DNA from 2 places in the Streptomyces sp. NPDC007971 genome. Region 2 is predicted to be linked to the other one. Evidence: riboswitches for the same ligand, from Rfam matches in the RefSeq annotation. Region 2 holds a riboswitch; the other holds the start of a gene.
What was found. Region 2 has a riboswitch for cyclic di-AMP ahead of ACFZCP_RS35375 (NlpC/P60 family protein). Riboswitches for the same ligand answer to the same signal wherever they lie in the genome.
Positions count from the first base shown of each region.

Region 1: another riboswitch for cyclic di-AMP. It lies ahead of ACFZCP_RS24870 (peptidoglycan DD-metalloendopeptidase family protein); the one in region 2 lies ahead of ACFZCP_RS35375 (NlpC/P60 family protein).

Region 1 is NZ_JBIBJK010000011.1:309,097-314,791, forward strand. It holds gene ACFZCP_RS24865 (SpoIIE family protein phosphatase) at 1-942, shown strand, start outside; cyclic di-AMP (ydaO/yuaA leader) riboswitch at 1,191-1,358, shown strand; gene ACFZCP_RS24870 (peptidoglycan DD-metalloendopeptidase family protein) at 1,366-2,400, shown strand; gene ACFZCP_RS24875 (aldo/keto reductase) at 2,575-3,531, shown strand; gene ACFZCP_RS24880 (PrsW family glutamic-type intramembrane protease) at 3,707-5,008, opposite strand; gene trmB (tRNA (guanosine(46)-N7)-methyltransferase TrmB) at 5,027-5,695, opposite strand, start outside.
Region 2 is NZ_JBIBJK010000021.1:126,605-132,299, forward strand. It holds gene ACFZCP_RS35345 (aminotransferase class I/II-fold pyridoxal phosphate-dependent enzyme) at 1-26, shown strand, start outside; gene ACFZCP_RS35350 (DUF397 domain-containing protein) at 232-456, opposite strand; gene ACFZCP_RS35355 (helix-turn-helix transcriptional regulator) at 466-1,326, opposite strand; gene ACFZCP_RS35360 (ATP-binding protein) at 1,539-1,994, shown strand; gene ACFZCP_RS35365 (LysR substrate-binding domain-containing protein) at 2,090-3,028, opposite strand; gene ACFZCP_RS35370 (LysE family transporter) at 3,113-3,748, shown strand; gene ACFZCP_RS35375 (NlpC/P60 family protein) at 3,756-4,229, opposite strand; cyclic di-AMP (ydaO/yuaA leader) riboswitch at 4,232-4,362, opposite strand; gene ACFZCP_RS35380 (hypothetical protein) at 4,796-5,104, opposite strand; gene ACFZCP_RS35385 (ATP-dependent Clp protease proteolytic subunit) at 5,112-5,695, opposite strand, start outside.

The DNA of each region.
Region 1 (5,695 bases), on a different contig from region 2:
ATCGCCGCGCCCCTGTCCTCGCTGCGCACCACGGTGCTCACCGGCCTCGCCTCCCTGGCCGCCACCGTCGCGGTGCACGCCGGCTACGGCCTGCGCCCGGACGCCGGCACGTTCACCGAGGTGTTCACGGTGGCCACGGTCGCCGTGCTGGCCGCCGTCATCAACCAGGTCGTACGCCTCGGCGACCAGCGGCTGGCCTCCGCCCGGGAGATCGCCGTGGCCGCCCAGCGGGCCGTCCTGCCCGAACCCGCCGCCCGTATCGCCGGTTTCGACATCGCGGCCCGCTACGAGGCGGCCCAGCGGGACGCGTTCATCGGCGGCGACCTGTACGCGGTGCAGGACAGCCCGCACGGCGTCCGGCTGATCGTCGGGGACGTGCGCGGCAAGGGCATCGGTGCCGTCGCCGCCGTCGCCGTGGTGATCGGGGCGTTCCGGGAGGCCGCCGAGCAGGAGGCCACGCTGGAGGCGGTGGCCGAGCGGCTGGAGCGCGCCCTGGCCCGCGAGGGCACGCGACGGGAGGGGCTCGACGCCTTCGAGGGCTTCACGACCGCCGTCCTCGCCGAACTCCCGCACGGCGAAAGGGCCGTACGGATCGTCAACCGCGGCCACCCGCCGCCGCTGCTGCTGCACGACGACGGCACCGTGCGCACCCTGGTCCCGTGCGAGCCCGCACTGCCGCTCGGCATGGGCGACCTGGGCCTGTGGCCCGACCGGGCGACGGAGTACGGCTTCCCGGGCGGCGCCACCCTGCTGCTCCACACCGACGGCCTGTCCGAGGCCCGCGACGGCCACGGCCGTTTCTACGATCCCGCCCGGCGGCTCACCGGGCGCAGCTTCCCCGACCCGGGCGCCCTGCTCGGCCGCCTGGCCACGGAGGTGCGCCGGCACTCCGGGGGAGGGACGACGGACGACATGGCGCTGCTGGCCGTACGGCGGCCCTGACCGGCCGGCTCCGGCTCCCATGACCCACAGTGACCGGACGACAGCCCTCCGCATAACATCTGAGTCACCATCAAAGCCTCTGTGACTGCTGAACGTCGGTCAACTCGCCCGTTTTCCCCCGGTCATACCCCGTACGTCCGCGTCGAAGAACGTTAATGATCAAGCCGAACGGCTTGGAATCTCACAGGTGGGTCTATTAACGTTCGATAACGCAGCGCGGTCGTCCCAGCCGTCACCCGAGGCGGCTCCGTGCGCACGTGCCGAATCCCGCAAGGGAACCGGGGAACCACCACCTTGGGGTGAATCGCGCAGACACCGTCGTGAACTTTGCGAGTCCACGGCCGGTTTACGCGCGTAGGAGACCTTCCGCTCCGAACCCGTCAGCTAACCCGGTAGGCGGAGGAAGGAAAGGAGCACGCCTTCGTGGCGTCCAACCGGCCTGCCCCAGAAGCCCCGTTCATCCCGGCTCAGCGCGAGACCGAGACCTTCGGCTACGGCGACCACCGCACTGACGAGGGCCCCTGGGAGGAATGGAACCCCACCGAGGACTCCGTCCGCCCGGTGCGGGGCCGGCACCGCGTCGCCAAGCAGCGCGGCGGACTCGCCCGCAGCTCCACCGTCCTCGGCGTCGGCGTGATAGCCGCCGTCGGCGCGGGCGGGATGGCCAGCGCCCACACCGGCAAGCCGCCGGTGTCCCTCTCGATGCCCGACCTGCCCTCCGTCGGCTCCCTGTTCGACGACTCCTCCGCCTCCGACGCGGCCAAGGCCACGACGCCCACGCTGAGCAAGGTCGGGGTGACCTCCGCCGACAGCGACCGGAGCGGCAACGCAGGCGAGGCCCTGCGCAACCGGATCATGGCGCAGGCCGAGCAGCAGCAGAGCAAGGCCGACAGCAAGGCCACCGCCGCCGCCCTCGCCGACGCCGAGAAGCAGAGCGCCGCCGCGGCCGCCAAGGCGCAGAAGGAAGCCGCCGACAAGGCCGCGGCCGCCAAGGAGAAGGCCGAGGCCGCCGCGAAGAAGAAGGCCGAGGAGGAGCGCCTGGCCGCCCTGGCCAAGGAGTACAAGCTGCCGGTCGTCTCGTACACGATCACCGGCACCTTCGGCCAGCCCGGCTCGATGTGGTCCTCCGGCTACCACACCGGCCTCGACTTCGCCGCTCCCACCGGCACCCTCATCAAGGCCATCCACAGCGGCACCATCACCCAGGCGGGCTGGGCCGGCGCCTACGGCTACCGCACCGTCCTCACCCTGGACGACGGCACCGAGCTGTGGTTCTGCCACCAGTCCTCGATCGGCGTCTCCGTCGGCCAGAAGGTCAGCACCGGAGACGTCATCGGACGCATCGGCGCCACCGGCAACGTCACCGGGCCTCACCTCCACCTGGAGGTCCACCCGAACGGCCAGGCCACCGGCATCGACCCGGCGCCGTGGCTGCGCGACAAGGGCCTCAACCCCTGACCGGCCGGGACGCCTGAGCCTCGGCACCCTCTCATCCGGTCCCCGGTACCCCCTCATCCGGTCCCCGGCAGCCCTGACGACAACCCCCCGACGTCAGGGCTGCCGGTCGTCCGGCCCCCACCATTCGCAGCAATCGCGGAATGGACGGGACGGATGTGATCGTTGAACCGGGACATGACCGACTCCCATGCCTCACGCCGCACCCTCGGCTCCTCCGACCTCCGCGTCTTCCCGCTCGCCCTCGGCGGCAACGTCTTCGGCTGGACCGCCGACGAGGACACCTCCTTCGCCGTCCTGGACGCCTACACGGCCGCCGGCGGCAACTTCGTCGACACCGCCGACGCCTACTCGGCGTGGGCCGAGGGCAACAGGGGCGGCGAGTCCGAGACGATCATCGGCAAGTGGGTCAGGGCCCGCGGCAACCGCTCCGACGTCGTCATCGCGACCAAGGTCAGCCAGCACCCGGAGTACCAGGGCCTGTCCGCGGCCAACATCAAGGCCGCTGCCGACGCCTCCCTGCGCCGCCTGGACACCGAGTACATCGACCTCTACTACACCCACTACGACAAGCCCGAGGTCCCCGTCGAGGAGATCATCGGCGCCCTTGACGACCTGGTGAAGGCGGGCAAGGTCCGTCAGATCGCCGCCTCCAACATCACCCCCGAGCGGCTCCGGGCCTCTCTGGACTTCTCCGAGCGCGAGGGCCTGGCCCGCTACGTCGCCCTCCAGCCCCACTACAACCTGGTCTCCCGCGACACCTACGAGGGCCCGCTGCAGGACGTCGCCGCCCGCGCGGGCCTCGCGGCGGTCCCCTACTACGCGCTCGCCTCCGGCTTCCTCACCGGCAAGTACCGCCCCGGTACGACGGTCGACAGCGCCCGCGCCGGTGCGGCCGCGAGGCACCTCCAGTCCGAGCGCGGCCGGCGGGTCCTCACGGCCCTGGACGAGATCGCCACCGCCCACGAGGCCCCCGTGGCCACGGTCGCCCTCGCCTGGCTGGCCGCCCAGCCCACGGTGACGGCCCCCATCGCCTCGGCACGCACCCCGGAACAGCTTCCGGCACTGCTGAAGGTCGCGGAGCTGCGACTGACCGACGAGGAGCTGAAGCAGCTCACGGAGGCATCGGCCTGAGCCCAGCCGACCGGGCGCCGACTTCGGGTCGGGCTTGGCTGGTGGGACGCCGACTTCGGCCTGAGCCCACCCGATCGGACGCCGACTTCGGGTGGGCTTGGCTGGTCGGGCGCCGGATGCCCTCCGCAACCCTTGCCCGGGCTGCCCCTGCACACCCTGTCCAGGTGCGATCTGCCTAGGTGCGATAGGGGTTGTACGCGGGATGGGGCGCTGCCGGATGGCCGTACCAGTAGGCCACCGGCGCCCCGTACAGCGGCTGGGCCGGGGCGGCCGACAGCGCCGCGTGCTCCAGCGCCGGCCGGGCCACTTCCCGGCGCTTCCACAGCTCGGCCAGCAGTTCCTGCTCCCGCGCGACGAAGTCGGCCCCGGCCCGCCCGCGCCGCCCCCGCTGCCGCAGGAACGCCAGCGAGGTGGCGTACGCCTCGTACTGTGCCACCGCCCGCGCGGCCGGCCGCCCCCCGAAGTGCCTGCGGGCATGGTCCCGCGCCGTTCGCCGCGCCCGCATCGACCCGAGCACGAACGGCTCGGCCGGCCCCAGCCATCCGGCGTGGACGTACGCCGGCAGTTCCTCCCGCACGGTCCGCAGCTCCCGTTGCCGCGTCCAGACCGCCAGCCAGGTCAGCAGCCCGAACGTGGGCACCATGAAGCCGCCGTAGACGGCGAAGAAGCCGTACTCGCCGAAGGTCGAGGAGCCGTTCCAGAAGGCGTGCATGCTCATCGCGAGCAGCAGCCCGCCGAGCGGGACCAGGACGCGCCGGACGTGCTGCCTCTCGGCCGAGAGCGCCGCGATGCCGAAACCGATGCCGGTGAGGACGGTGAACAGGGGGTGCGCGAACGGCGACATCACGATGCGCACGAAGAAGGTGGCGGCGGTGACGGAGGCGATGCCGCGGTCGCCGGTGATCTGGTCGGTCCCGAAGGCCGTGCCCAGGTAGAGGATGTTCTCGGTGAAGGCGAACCCGGTGGCGGTGAGCCCGGCTATGACGACGCCGTCGACGATCCCGGTGAAGTCACGGCGGCGGAAGAGGAAGACCAGCAGCACGGCCGCGGCCTTGGCGGACTCCTCCACGACCGGCGCTATCACGGTCGCGCCGAGGGTGTCGGCACTGGCCGGGTCGGCCGTCGCCGTGGCGATCCATTTCGTCGCGAAACTGTTGGCGACGATGGCTATCAGCGCCGCCGCGCAGGCGCCCCAGGCGAAGGCGAAGAGCAGATTGCGCCAGGGCCCCGGCTCGACCCGGTCCAGCCACCGGAACGCGGCTATGAGCCACGGCACGGGCAGGACGGCGAGCCCCAGCCCGACCAGGAGGCCCTCCGTGCCGGTCTGCCGGCGCACCAGGGCGAGGATGACCAGACCGGACATCGCCAGCAGCGTGATCAGCGCTCCGTAGCGCACCCACCGACGCTGCCACCAGTGCGGATGCGCTCCGCTTCGGGGGCCGGGGGAGTAGGTCGGGTACGGAGGGCTGGTGGCCAAGGCATCGACCTCTGCTCGCTACTGGTCCTGATGCGGTACGCGGCGAAAGAGCAGATCGTTCACCACATGTCCCTTGTCCAGTCCCTGCCCCTCGAAACGGGTCAGCGGCCGGAACCCGGGGCGCGGCGCAAAACCGCCGTCTGCCTGGGTGTTCTCGAAGTCCGGATGCGCGGTGAGCACCTCAAGCATCTGCTCGGCATACGGCTCCCAGTCGGTCGCGCAGTGCACGATCGCCCCGGGCTTGAGCCGGGTCGCGGCCAGTGACAGGAACTCGGGCTGGATCAGGCGCCGTTTGTGGTGCCGCTTCTTGGGCCAGGGGTCCGGGAAGTAGACGCGCAGACCGTCGAGCGAGTCGGGCCGGAGCATCTCCCTGAGCAGGATGATGGCGTCCCCGTTGCCCACCCGGATGTTGGACAGGCTGTTCCGGTCGGCGAGGTTGAGCAGGTTCCCCTGCCCCGGCGTGTGCACGTCGACGGCGATGATGTTGGTGTCCGGGTCTCCGGCGGCCATCTGCGCGGTGGCCTCGCCCATCCCGAATCCGATTTCGAGGACGACGGGACGGGCGTTCCCGAACATCTCGTCGAGGTCGAGGACGCACTGTCCGTCGATGTCCAGCCCCCAGGTGGGCCACAGCCGCTGCAGCGCATCGGCCTGCCCGACGGTCACCCGGCTCCGGCGCGGCTGGAA
Region 2 (5,695 bases):
GAGTGATCGACGAAACGCGACCATGAGTCGGCGTGACACGGCCGTGCATCGCACGAGAGTGATCGAATCTGATCAGTAGGGATGGGTCGGTCCGACCGGGTTGATCGAGTCGATCATGCAGGTCGAGTCGGTCGAGTCAGTCGAGTCGGTCTGTTCGGTCCGGTCGGTCATGTCGGTCGGGTCGGGTCGGTCCGACCGGTGTCGGATCTCTCCGATCGGTGGGGACTGGGATCACCGGAGCGCGGTCACGAACCCCGCCCAGCTCCCGGGGGAGAAGAGCAGCGCGGGTCCGGCCGGGTCCTTGGAGTCGCGCACGGCGAGCAGTCCGGCCCACGGGCCGGAGTGCGGCCGAGCCGTCTCCACGCAGTTGTTCGCTCCGGTGCTGTAGCTGCTGCGCAGCCATCGCGCCTCGTGCAGATCGGTACTTGCAGGGACGTTCCGAGGCAGTGCTGGCATGGTGCCTCCTTACGCGCCGTCACCTATCCCGGCGATGTAATCCAACGAGTCCTCGGGGGAAAGGGCGTGGATCTGAAGGGTGTTGAAGGCCTCGGAGTAGGCCATGAGGTCTTCTTTCCGTTCCAGATAGAGGCTACTCGTCAGCTGGTCGAGAACAACCACATCCAGATCAGAAGTGCTCGGAAATGAGAAGATAACGAAAGGGCCGGTGAGGCCGACATGCGCCCCCGCGGCGAACGGCAGCACCTGGAGCCGCACCTGCGGCAGCCGTGCGGCCTCGACCAGCCGGGCCAGCTGCCGCGCCATCACCTCCGGTCCGCCGACGTCGCGTTTGAGGACCGCCTCGTCCAGCACCGCGCTCAGCGTCAGTGGGGGATCCCGGCGCAGCACGTCCTGCCGGGCCAGCCGCACCTCCACCAGCGCGTCCAGCCGCTCCTCGTCGACCCCCTCCACGGCCGCCCGGGTCACCGCGCGGGCGTACTCGGGCGTCTGCAGCAGCCCCGGGACCACCGTGGTCTCCAGCGTGCGCATCTCGCTCGCCTGCGACTCCAGGCTGATGAAATCGCGGTAGGTGGGCGGCAGGATCCCCCGGTAGGCGTGCCACCACCGGCTGCGCCCGCCCGCCTCCTCGGACCCCGCCAACATCAGCAGCAACTCGCGCAGTTGCCCGTCCCGCACCCCGTAGGCATCCAGGAGTAACCGCACATCGGCCGGTTTCACACCGCTCGCGCCGGTCTCGATGCGGCTCACCTTCGACTGGTGCCAGCCCACCAGACGGGCCGCCTCGCCACTGGTGAGCCCCGTCCCCGTGCGCAGCGTGCGCAGCTCGGCGCCGAGTTTGCGGCGCCGTACCGCGGGACCGTTCTGCATGGGGTACTCCTTACTCCTTACGGGCCGCCCAAATACGGTCTCCCGTCGCAGAGTTCACCGCTTTGAGCGACAGATATATGCATATCCCGGTGGATCGCTCCCCAGACCGGCCCGGTAATGGCAGTCTGGCGACGAAGCACCAGTGCGGGACCGTACTCGAACCATCCGCTCCTCGCCGGACTGCGGGCCCGTGGGAAAGGGACGACGTCGCCATGGCAGACCATCTGGAAGCATCCGTCACTCTGCCGAGCGATCCCGCCTCGGTCTCCGCGGCCCGCTCCTACGTGGTGGGGACCCTCGCGGAGTGGGGTCTGCCACCGGACACCGACGCGGCCGACACCGTGCGGCTGATCGTCTCCGAACTCGCCACCAACGCCGTACAGCACACCTTCGGACAGTCACCCACCTTCACCGTCGACATCGCCCTGCACCACGACGAACAACTCCGCATCGGTGTGACGGACAGTCATCCGCGCTTTCCGAAGAGACTGCCCGCAGCCGTCCAGCAGGACAACGGGCGCGGCATGGTCATCATCCGCTGGCTCACCGCCGAGTGCGGCGGCAAGCTCCGCGTCCGCCCCACCCGCGAGGGCGGCAAGACGGTCTCCATCGAGCTGCCGTGGGCCCTCCCGGCCGAGCCGGTCGCGGCGGGCCAGCCGGACCCCTAGAGCGCGCCCGGGCGTCCACGGGGGCCCCAGGACGGCGTCCCGCCACCCCCACCGTCGCAGTCCGCAGGGCCAAGCCCACCCGGCCGGGGGACGGTTCACCGGGACGGGCGCTGACGCTCCGGGGCGTGCTGCGCCCGGCCGAAGGCCCCGTGCAGCAGAGCGCGGAACGCCTCCACCGCCGGAGCGACCTCGTCGGCCCGGAAGGCGACCGAGATCGTGCGCCGTAGCCGTCCCCCCTCCAACGGACGTACCCCGACCGGAGTGACGGCGGTCCGCGCCACCATCTCCGGTACGAGGGCCACCCCGAGCCCGGCGCTGACCAGTGCGCACACAACGGCGTACCCGGGGGTCGGCACCAGCAGCGCCGCGGTGGCGCCCGCCTCGGCCAGCAGCGCCTCCACCCCTCGCCGGGCGGGATGGTGCGGCGCCATGCTGATCAGCGGCTGCCCCGCCAGCTCCGCCAGGGGCAGCCGGGACGAGGCGCTGCTCAGGACGTGGCCCGGAGCCGTCACCAGCACCAGCTCCTCCTCCAGGACCGGCTCCAGAGCGACCGAGGAGGGCACGGGGACGGGTTCGGCGGGGTGGTAGGTGTGGGTCAGCGCCAGGTCCACCTCACCGGCCGCCACCGCCGTGACCCCCGACGGCGGGTCGTAGTCGGCGACCGACAGCCGGACGTCCGGATGCGCCCGGCGGAACGCGCTCAGCGCCGGCGGCAGCAGATGGACGCCCGCGGTCGGGAACGTCCCCAGCCGCAGCACCCCGCCCGTGAGCCCGGTCAGCCGGGCCAGCTCGTGCCGGGCCTGCTCCATCTCGTCCAGCACCCGACGGGCCCGCGCCACCAGCACTTCGCCCGCCTCGGTCAGCCGCGCCCCGCGGTGGTGACGCACCAGCAGCGCCGTGCCGGCCTCCCGCTCCAGCTTGGCCAGCTGCTGGGACAGTGCAGGCGGCGTGTAGCCGAGCCGGTCGGCGGCCCGGGTGATGGAGCCCGCCTCCGCGACGGCGACGAGCGCGGCGAGCCGGGTCGGGTCGTACATGGCGCCAGCCTAAAGCATTGCTTCAGGCAGACCTCCATGATTCTAAATACCTGATGAAGGCTACGGCCGGGCAGTCTGGGGCCCATGGACGGACAGCTCATCGCCTTCACCGGGATCGCCGCCGGTCTGGTCGCCATGCCCGGCGCCGACTTCACGGTGGTGGTCCGCAACGCCCTGGTCTCCCGCCGGGCCGGCGCGGTCTGCGGGCTCGGGATCGCCGCGGGCCTCCTCGTGCACACCACACTCGCGGTGGCCGGGGTCGCGGCGGTGCTGGTCGCCGTACCCGCGCTCTTTCGCGCGCTGCAACTGCTGGGCGGTGCCTATGTGCTGCAGCTCGGGCTGCGGACCCTGTGGCCGCTACGGCGGTCCGCCGCCGAGGACGCGGCCTCGGCCGGGCACCCGTCGGCCGCGCACTCGGCCGGGCACCCGCTCCGGCAGGGCTTCGTCACCAACGTCCTCAACCCGAAGGCCTCACTGACCTTCCTCAGCCTGCTGCCCCAGTTCGTGCCGTCCGGCGGCTCCGCCCTGCCCAGGACACTGCTGCTCGCGCTGATCGTCTGCGTGATCGCGCTGGCCTGGTTCCAGGTGGTGGCCCTGCTGGTGGACCGGCTCGGCAGGTGGCTGCGCCGACCCCGGGCCGCCCGCATGCTGCAGGCGGGCACCGGGGTGGCGCTGACGGCGCTGGGAGCGGCTCTTCTGCTGGAGCCGCTCCTGCGCTGAGCCCGGGTCAGCTGACCCGGCCGTACCAGACGCTCCTGGTCCAGATCCTCTCCAGCCGCACCACGGCCCCGGTCCTCGGTGCGTGCCAGATCTTGTTCTTCCCCGCGTAGATACCGACGTGGTAGACGCTGGAACCCGAGTGGAAGAACACCAGATCGCCGGCCTTGCGGCTCCCGGCCGAGATGTGATGCGTCCTGTTGTACTGCTGGGCGGCCGTACGCGGCAGCTTCTTGCCCACCTTCTTGAACGAGTAGAGCGTCAGCCCCGAGCAGTCGAACCGGCGCGGCCCGGTGGCCCCGTACTGGTAGGGGGAACCCTTCTTGGACGCCGCGATCTGGAGGGCTTTCGTCGCTATGGTGGCGGCCGAGGCGTCGGTGGCAAGCCCCGGGACCATGATCGAGCCGCCCACGGCGGCGAGGGTGAGGGCCGAGGCCGTGCCGGCCCGGGCCATCAGCGACGGGACACGATTGAGCGCAGTCATGCGCAACCCTTCGTCAGCCGCCTGTGAAGGATGACCTGTCGGATTCGGGCTGGCGAAGTTGCCCGGCCGCGTTGCCACGGCTTCACCCCAAGGGCTGCTCGGCACGACCGTCCGTCTGCGACGAACGTCCGTCCCGGCGACCCGTCTTGCTCGGGTCCTCCACTCCTGCCGATCCACTTCTGTCGACCGGTCATCCGGGCGGCGGCAGGACTCGGCGTCCGCCCGGACCGCCCCGCCGCGGTGGCGGGGGCTTGTCGTCAGACAGGGATCTTGACTCACAGCTGTCCGAAAATCCCAACGGAATCGGGGATTTGTGGCGTTACTCACCACTCACCCGTTCGGGTGGACACCACCATGTTCGAGTCATCGTCAGGTCCCGCACGTAGCCCCCGACCTGGGGCGGAGCATGCATGCACGAGCCTCAAACGCGTGGTGCGTGCAAGTCCGAACGCCCGGAAAACGATCGCGAGATACCCCGGTCGGCGGTAGACCGTTCGGGCCGTTTGAAGTCCTGCCCCGGCGACGGGTCGACGCGGGCGGCCCGACGGGCCACCCGCGCGTCCGGATCAGCCGACGCAGTCGGGCGGGAGCGTGACGCGCGCAGTACGGCGCTCGCCGTCCAGCACCCGCAAGGCCCGTGCCAGCGTGTCCCCATGCAGCTCCGTCTCGCCCCGCTGGTGCATCAGGGTCAGGGCGTCGCGCAGCTCGGACGCCTTGCGCACCAGGGCCTGCGCCGCGCGCAGTCCGCGGTAGGTGTCCCCGGACTGCGCCGGGTTGATCCGGCCCAGCAGGTCGACCGCCTCCAGGTAACGGTCGATCAGTTCGCCCTCGGCGCGGGTCAGTGCGGGCAGCGGCGGAAGTTCGGGTGGAAGCATCGGGGGCTCACCCCGCGTGCCCGGCGCCGGGGGTCTCCCTGCGGCCCGGGACGATGCCGTCCACGAGCCCGTACGCGAGCGCGCCCGGCGCATCCAGCATCAGGTCCCGCTCCAGGTCCTGGCGGACCTGCTCGGCGGTGCGCCCGGTGTGCCGCACCAGCATCGTCTCCATCAGGGAGCGCATCCGCGTCAACTCCTCGGCCTGGATGACGAGGTCGCTCGGCTGCCCCTGGGCCGGTTCGTGCAGTGCGGGCTGTTCGAGCACCACACGGGCGTTAGGCAGGATGAACCGCTTGCCCGGTGTGCCGGCCGCGAGCAGCACCGCGGCGGCCGAGGCGGCCTGGCCCAGACAGTAGGTCTCCACGTCGCACGTGACGTACTGGATCGTGTCGTAGACCGCGGTCATGGCGGTGAACGAGCCGCCCGGGCAGTTGAGGTACAGGGTGATGTCCCGGTCCGGTGCCGCGTGTTCGAGCTGCATGAACTGTGTGACCACATCGGTCGCGGCGGTGTCGTCGAGGGGCGTCCCGAGAAAGACGACCCGGCTCTCGAACAGCTTCGAGTACGGATCGAGCGTGCGGTGGCCCGTGC